One region of the Streptomyces sp. NPDC043812 genome, then DNA from elsewhere that is predicted to be linked to it. Evidence: riboswitches for the same ligand, from Rfam matches in the RefSeq annotation. Region 1 holds a riboswitch; the other holds the start of a gene.
The links. A riboswitch is a leader RNA that binds a small molecule or an ion and turns the genes downstream of it on or off. The one in region 1 is predicted to bind S-adenosylmethionine.

Region 1 (3,398 bases):
CACCAGCTCCCCCACCGCCGCCACGAAGCGCTCCACGTGCTCGTCCGGCGTACCCGCCCCGAAGCTGACGCGGATCGCGTTCAGCGAGCGCTCCCCCGGCTCCGCTTCCGGCGCCCCGCACTCGCCCGCGTCCTGCGGGTCGCTGCCCAGCAGCGTGCGCACCAGCGGGTGCGCGCAGAACAGACCGTCCCGTACGCCGATCCCGTACTCGGCCGAGAGCGCCGCCGCGAAGTGCGAGCTGTTCCAGCCCTCCACCACGAAGGAGATGACGCCCACCCGCGGTGCGTCGTCGCCGAAGAGGGACAGCACGCGGACCTCGGGCACCGCCGCCAGGCCCTCTCGGACCTTCGCGATCAGGTGCTGCTCGCGGGCGACCAGCGCGTCGAAACCGGCGTCGGTCAGCGCCTTGCACGCCGACGCGATCGAGTAGACGCCGATGACGTTCGGCGAACCGGCCTCGTGGCGGGCGGCCGTGGTGTGCCATTCGACGTCCACGCCTCCGTCGGCGCGCCGTGCGACCTTGCGCGAGGCGCCGCCGCCCGCGAGGTACGGCTCGGCGTCCGTCAGCCAGTCCGCACGGCCGGCGAGCACACCGGAGCCGAACGGCGCGTACAGCTTGTGCCCCGAGAAGGCGACCCAGTCGACGTCCAACTCCTTCACGGACACGGGGTGGTGGGGCGCCAGCTGGGCGGCGTCGAGGACGATGCGGGCACCGTGGGCGTGCGCTGCCGCGGCCAACTCCTTGACCGGCCACAGCTCACCGGTGACGTTCGACGCGCCGGTCACGCAGACCAGGGCCGGTCCGTACGGCTCGCGGCCGGCGAGCGCGTGCTCCAGCGTCCGTACGGCGTCGTCGGGGGTGCGGGGTGCGTTGAGGTAGGTCACGCGGGTGCCGCCCCACGGCAGCAGCGAGGCGTGGTGCTCGGTCTCGAAGACGAAGACCTGGCATTCGGCGGGCAGCGCGGCGGCGAGCAGGTTCAGCGAGTCGGTGGTGGAGCGGGTGAAGACGACCTGGTCGTCGTCCCTGCAGTCCAGGAACTCGTGGACCGCCACGCGGCTGTTCTCGAACAGGTCGGTGGACAGCTGGGAGAGGTAGCCGGCACCGCGGTGCACGCTGCCGTAGTACGGCGCGTAGGCGGCGACGTCGTCCCAGACGCGCTGCAGGGCCGGGGCGCTGGCCGCGTAGTCGAGGGCGGCGTAGGTGACCTCGCCGCCGGTGACGAGCGGGACGGTGACGTCCCGGCCGAGAACGGGCAGCGGGGCGGCGCAGCAGGGCTCGCCATCGACAGCGACGGTGCCGGCGGCAGTCACAGCGGCGGTGGCTGCCGCGGTGGGGGACGGGCTGGCGACGGCGGAGGCAGTGGTGGTGTCAGGGCACACGGACATGGCGGTATCTCCCGGCAGGAAAAGGCGAGTTGGCTTCGACGAACCCGTAACGGAGGTACGGGGAAGGCCTCGACGCACGGGAGTGACCGCGCGGAGGTGTACGGAAGAAGGGGCGGAAACGCCCTATCGCATTCGCTTGCTCACGAGACTGCTCCCTTGAGGACCAGGACCCCAGGGACGCGGCATTCGACGATGCCGCGGGGGTCCGCGCTTGCCACAGACCTCGCTGCCTGCGGCCTGGTCTTCACCCGGGGCACCCCGCCACGGACGGAGGGTTGCCGGACAGCGGGCCGGGGCCGTAATCGCTGTCACTCATGACCTTGGGAAGCATCTTGCCATACGTCTCGCACTGCGCAAGGGCGCGGTCCAGTATCCGGACCGCGCCCCGCCCCGCGGCTACGAGTTGCTCGCGGCCACCCAGCGTTCCAGCGCGGCCCGGGCCGCGCCCGAGTCGATGGACTGCGCAGCTCGCGCCACACCGGCTGCAAGCTGCTCGTTCAGCGTGCCGTCCGTCGGCTCCAGCGCCACCAGCGCGGCGGCGGAGTTGAGGAGAACCGCGTCCCGTACGGGCCCGGTCTCGCCGGCCAGCAGCCGGCGCGCGACGTCCGCGTTGTACGAGGCGTCCGCGCCGCGCAGCGCCTCGACGGGCACCAGGTCGATGCCGATGTCCCGCGGGTCGAACGCCTCCTCGCGCACCTCCCCGTCCCGGACGCGCCACACCCGGGAGGTCGCGGTGGTCGTCAGTTCGTCCAGTCCGTCGTCGCCGCGGAAGACGAGGGCGGAGGAGCCTCGCTCGGCGAGCACCCCGGCCACGATCGGCGCCATCCGCGCGTCGGCGACACCGGTCGCCTGCGCCTTGACCTTGGCCGGATTGGTCAGCGGGCCGAGGAAGTTGAACACGGTGCGGATGCCCAGCTCCTTGCGGGCAACGGCGACGTGCCGCAGCGCGGGATGGAACTTGACCGCGAAGCAGAAGGTGATGCCCGCCTGCTCGGCGACCTGTACCACCTGCTGCGGGGTCAGCTCCAGATTGACGCCGAGCTTCTCCAGAACGTCGGACGCACCGCTCGCGGAGGACGCGGCGCGGTTGCCGTGCTTGACCACCTTCGCGCCCGTACCCGCCACGACGATGGCGGACATGGTGGAGATGTTCACCGTCTTGGCCCCGTCTCCGCCCGTGCCGACGATGTCGACGCTGGGGCCGGGTACCTCGATCAGCTTGGCGTGCGCGTACATCGTCCGGACCAGACCGGAGATCTCCTCGACCGTCTCGCCCTTGGCACGCAGCGCGACCACGAAGCCGGCGATCTGCGCGTGGGTCGCTTCGCCGCTGAGGATGCGGTCCATGGCCCACGCGGTGGCGTCCGCGCTCTGGTCACGGTTGTCGAGGAGGGAATTCAGCACGCTCGGCCAGGAGTAGGCCGCCACGCTGTCGCCGCCTTCAGGGGTCACAACGTTCATGGTCCACTCCTGGGTCCACGTGCCGACAGAGATGTCTCCACCCTATCCAGCCCCGGTTACGGCGAAGGGCCCCGTCCAACGAATGGACGGGGCCCTCGGCTGTGGCGACCTTCAGGTCAGGCGATCAGTGGTGGCCGTGGCCGCTGGTGATCTCCTTGTACTCCTCGGTGGTGGGCTTGGCGATCTGGTTGTCCTCGCCGTAGTAGCCCTTGTTGAGCTTGACGCGCAGCTTCTCCATGCGGCCGATCTTGCGGCGGACACCGTTCTCGTCGACCGCCGGGCCGATCTCGGCCGGCGTGTACTGCTCGTGTGCGGTGAGCTTGTACCGGTCGGCCTGCGAGAGCGGCTCGTGGATCTCGACGAACTCACCGTGCGGCAGGCGCTTGATGATGCCGGACTCCCGCCCGTGCAGCACCTTCTCCTTGTCGCGACGCTGCAGACCCAGGCAGATCCGCTTGGTGATGATGAACGCGAGGACCGGTCCGACGAAGTACGTGATGCGGACGAACCAGGTGATCGCATTGATCGACAGGTGGAAGTGCGTCGCGAAG
Region 2 (3,398 bases), on a different contig from region 1:
CTGCACGAGCACTGCCGCGCCCTCGGCCGCCTCCTCCGCCAAGGCCTGCGCGAAGGCCCGGTTGTAGGTCCGGTAGGCGGCCCACTGCCGCCGGAACTCCTGGTCGAACACCGGCTCCAGCGGCGTCTGGTACAGCATGTGGTGGACGAACCACAGCACCGAGTTCGCGATGCCGTTGTATGCGTCCGCGTGGACGGCGGCGTCGATGTCGAGCATCCGGATGCCCGGTTCGCCGACCCCGCGCCGTACGGCTTCGCGGTCGCCTTCGCCCAGGGCGGCACACACCCACAGCGACTGTGCGTCGGAGCCGATCGCGGAGAGACCGGAGACGAGTCCGCCGCCGCCGCGGCGGGCGTCGAGCTCTCCGGTCCCGGTCAGTGTGTACGAGACCGGGCCGCGGTTGGACGCGACGAGGATCTGTGCAGCATCGGTGACCATGTGCCGAACCTAGCCCGTACCGCAATCCCTCAAACGTGAGTACGCCTGCTCGCAGGTCAGTGATCCCGGCGACGGCCGCGGGCCGCGACGACGGCGACCACACCGGCGGCGGTGAGGCTCAGCGCGATGCCGCCGAGCAGCCACAGCTGCTCGGCGGTGGAGCCGGTGCGGGCCAGTTCACCGGTGCCGTCGGCCGACTCGGTGGTCAGGGGCATCGCGCCGTTGATCGTGTGCATGGCGATCACGAGGTCCATAGGGTCCATAGATAGGAAATGTAGACAAAATGGACGGCAGTTCCGGCTTATGCCGCGCGACGCGCCGCGTACTCACCGATCTCGCGCATCGGGGGCCGCTCCTCGGTGTCCACCGTGTGGGTCCGCGGCACGAATCCGCCGTCGCCGCGCTCGAACTGCGTGATCGACGGCCGGACCAAGTGACCACGGGCCAGGCGCAGTTGGGCCGTACGGTAGATGGCTGCGGCCATTCGGCCCAGCGCCTGGCCGTCCTGGTGGCGGTGCTTGCGCGTCCCCACGTCGACCTGCGCCAGCGCGTCCAGACCCACCAGGTTCAGCGCGTCTATCAGCATGCCCAGTTCCACTCCGTAGCCGACGGGGAACGGCAGTTGCTCCAGCAGGCTGCGCCGGGCCGCGTACTCGCCACCCAGCGGCTGGACGAAACCGGCCAGTTGAGGCCAGTGCAGATTCAGCAGCGGCCGGGCCACCAGCTCCGTCACGCGGCCCCCCTGCCCGGGCTCGTTGCCGAGCGGCCTGTCGTGCATCGCCTTGACGAACTGCACGTCCGGCTCGGTCAGCAGCGGGCCCACGATCCCCGACACGAAGTCCGCCGAGAAGTCGCGCAGATCCGCGTCCACGAAGCACACGATGTCCCCGCTGGTCACCATCAGTGACCGCCACAACACCTCGCCCTTGCCCGGGACGGCCGGAATCCGGGGGAGGATCGCGTCCCGGTGCACCACCCGCGCGCCGGCAGCCGCAGCCAGCTCGGCCGTACGGTCGGTGGACCCCGAGTCGACCACCACCAGCTCGTCGACGAGCGGCACCGCCTCCATCAGCTCGCGCCGGATCACCGTGACGATGTCACCGACGGTCGCCTCCTCGTTCAGCGCCGGGAGCACGACGCTGACCGACAGACCACGCCCGGCCTTGGCCGTGAGCAGCTGGTTCAGGGTGCGGTCGGCGGCTGACCACGAGCGTCTTTCCAGCCACCGCTCCACCTCATCGAGCACGGGTGCGTCTCCTTGACATCGGGTCCACCGTCGGTCCTGTGATCCATCTCGCGGTTCGGACGACTATCTCAACCGTCCGCGCCTTCGGTTACAGTCTTGAACAACGCAGGTGACCGGCGCATGCCGGGGTTGCCTCGCCGACAATCGAATACCGCTCATCCAGAGGGGCAGAGGGAACGGCCCGTTGAAGCCCCGGCAACCCTCCCGCCGACCGCGAGGTCACGGTGGGGAAGGTGCCAATTCCGTCTCGTGGCGAGATGCGTCACGAGGAAGATGAGGAGAAAGGGCCTCGCCACCATGGCTGCGCAGACTGTCGCAAGCACCACCACCCCCGCCACCGCGTCCGTCGATCTCGGACCCGCCGCCGCACTCTCGTGCCGCGAGTGCGGACAGCGCTTCGACCTCGGCCCCATCTTCGCGTGCGCCGAGTGTTTCGGGCCGCTCGAAGTCGCGTACGACCTGCCGAGCGGCGATCCTCAGAAGCTGCGGGAGCAGATCGAGGCCGGCCCGAACAACATCTGGCGCTACGCCCCCCTGCTGCCCGTCCCCGCCGACGTGGCCGACAAGCCGAACATCAACCCCGGCTTCACCAAGCTCGTCAAGGCCGACAACCTCGCCCGTGAACTGGGCGTCACCGGCGGCCTGTTCATCAAGGACGACTCCGGCAACCCGACGCACTCCTTCAAGGACCGCGTCGTCGCCATCGCCGTCGAAGCCGCCCGCGCCTTCGGGTTCACCACCCTGTCCTGCTCCTCCACCGGCAACCTCGCCGGTGCGGTCGGCGCCGCCGCAGCGCGGGCCGGCTTCCGCTCCTGCGTGTTCATCCCGCACGACCTGGAGCAGGGCAAGGTCGTCATGGCCGCGGTCTACGGCGGCGAACTGGTCGGCATCGAGGGCAACTACGACGACGTCAACCGCTTCTGCTCCGAGCTCATCGGCGACCCGCTGGGCGAGGGCTGGGGCTTCGTCAACGTCAACCTCCGCCCGTACTACGGGGAGGGCTCCAAGACCCTCGCGTACGAGATCTGCGAGCAGCTCGGCTGGCGGCTGCCCGACCAGATCGTGATTCCGATCGCCTCCGGCTCGCAGCTCACCAAGATCGACAAGGGTCTGCAGGAGCTGATCAAGCTCGGTCTCGTCGAGGACAAGCCGTACAAGATCTTCGGCGCCCAGGCCGAGGGCTGCTCGCCGGTGTCCACCGCCTTCAAGGCCGGTCACGACGTCGTGCGCCCCCAGAAGCCGAACACCATCGCCAAGTCGCTCGCCATCGGCAACCCGGCCGACGGCCCGTACGTGCTGGACATCGCGCGCCGCACGGGCGGTGCGGTCGAGGACGTCAACGACGAGCAGGTCGTCGACGCGATCAAGCTGCTGGCCCGCACCGAGGGCATCTTCGCCGAGACGGCGGGTGGCGTGACCGTGGGTGTGACCAGGAAGCTGATCGAGGCGGGCGTGCTCGACCCGGCGCTCACGACCGTCGTGCTGAACACCGGCGACGGCCTCAAGACGCTGGACGCGGTCGCCCCGACCACCGGTCCGACCGCGACGATCCGCCCGAGCCTGGACGCGTTCCGCGACGCCGGCCTGGCCCACTGACCACCCGAGACCGAAGAAAGGCTGCACCCATGAGCGTCAACGTCCGCATCCCCACCATTCTCCGCACGTACACGGGCGGCAAGGCCGAGGTCCCGGCCGACGGCGCGACCCTCGCCGA

Region 2: linked by a shared signal. The riboswitch ahead of thrC (threonine synthase) and the one ahead of AC067Z_RS01810 (aminotransferase class V-fold PLP-dependent enzyme) in region 1 are both predicted to bind S-adenosylmethionine.

What each region holds. Positions count from the first base shown of each region.
Region 1 covers NZ_JBWKCY010000001.1:386,541-389,938, forward strand. The annotation lists gene AC067Z_RS01810 (aminotransferase class V-fold PLP-dependent enzyme) at 1-1,386, opposite strand, end outside; SAM riboswitch class IV at 1,589-1,706, opposite strand; gene trpD (anthranilate phosphoribosyltransferase) at 1,783-2,847, opposite strand; gene qcrB (cytochrome bc1 complex cytochrome b subunit) at 2,972-3,398, opposite strand, start outside.
Region 2 covers NZ_JBWKCY010000002.1:27,486-30,883, forward strand. The annotation lists gene AC067Z_RS02790 (alpha,alpha-trehalose-phosphate synthase (UDP-forming)) at 1-438, opposite strand, end outside; gene AC067Z_RS02795 (hypothetical protein) at 495-701, opposite strand; gene AC067Z_RS02800 (glucosyl-3-phosphoglycerate synthase) at 740-1,684, opposite strand; SAM riboswitch class I at 1,837-1,964, shown strand; gene thrC (threonine synthase) at 1,982-3,280, shown strand; gene AC067Z_RS02810 (MoaD/ThiS family protein) at 3,310-3,398, shown strand, end outside.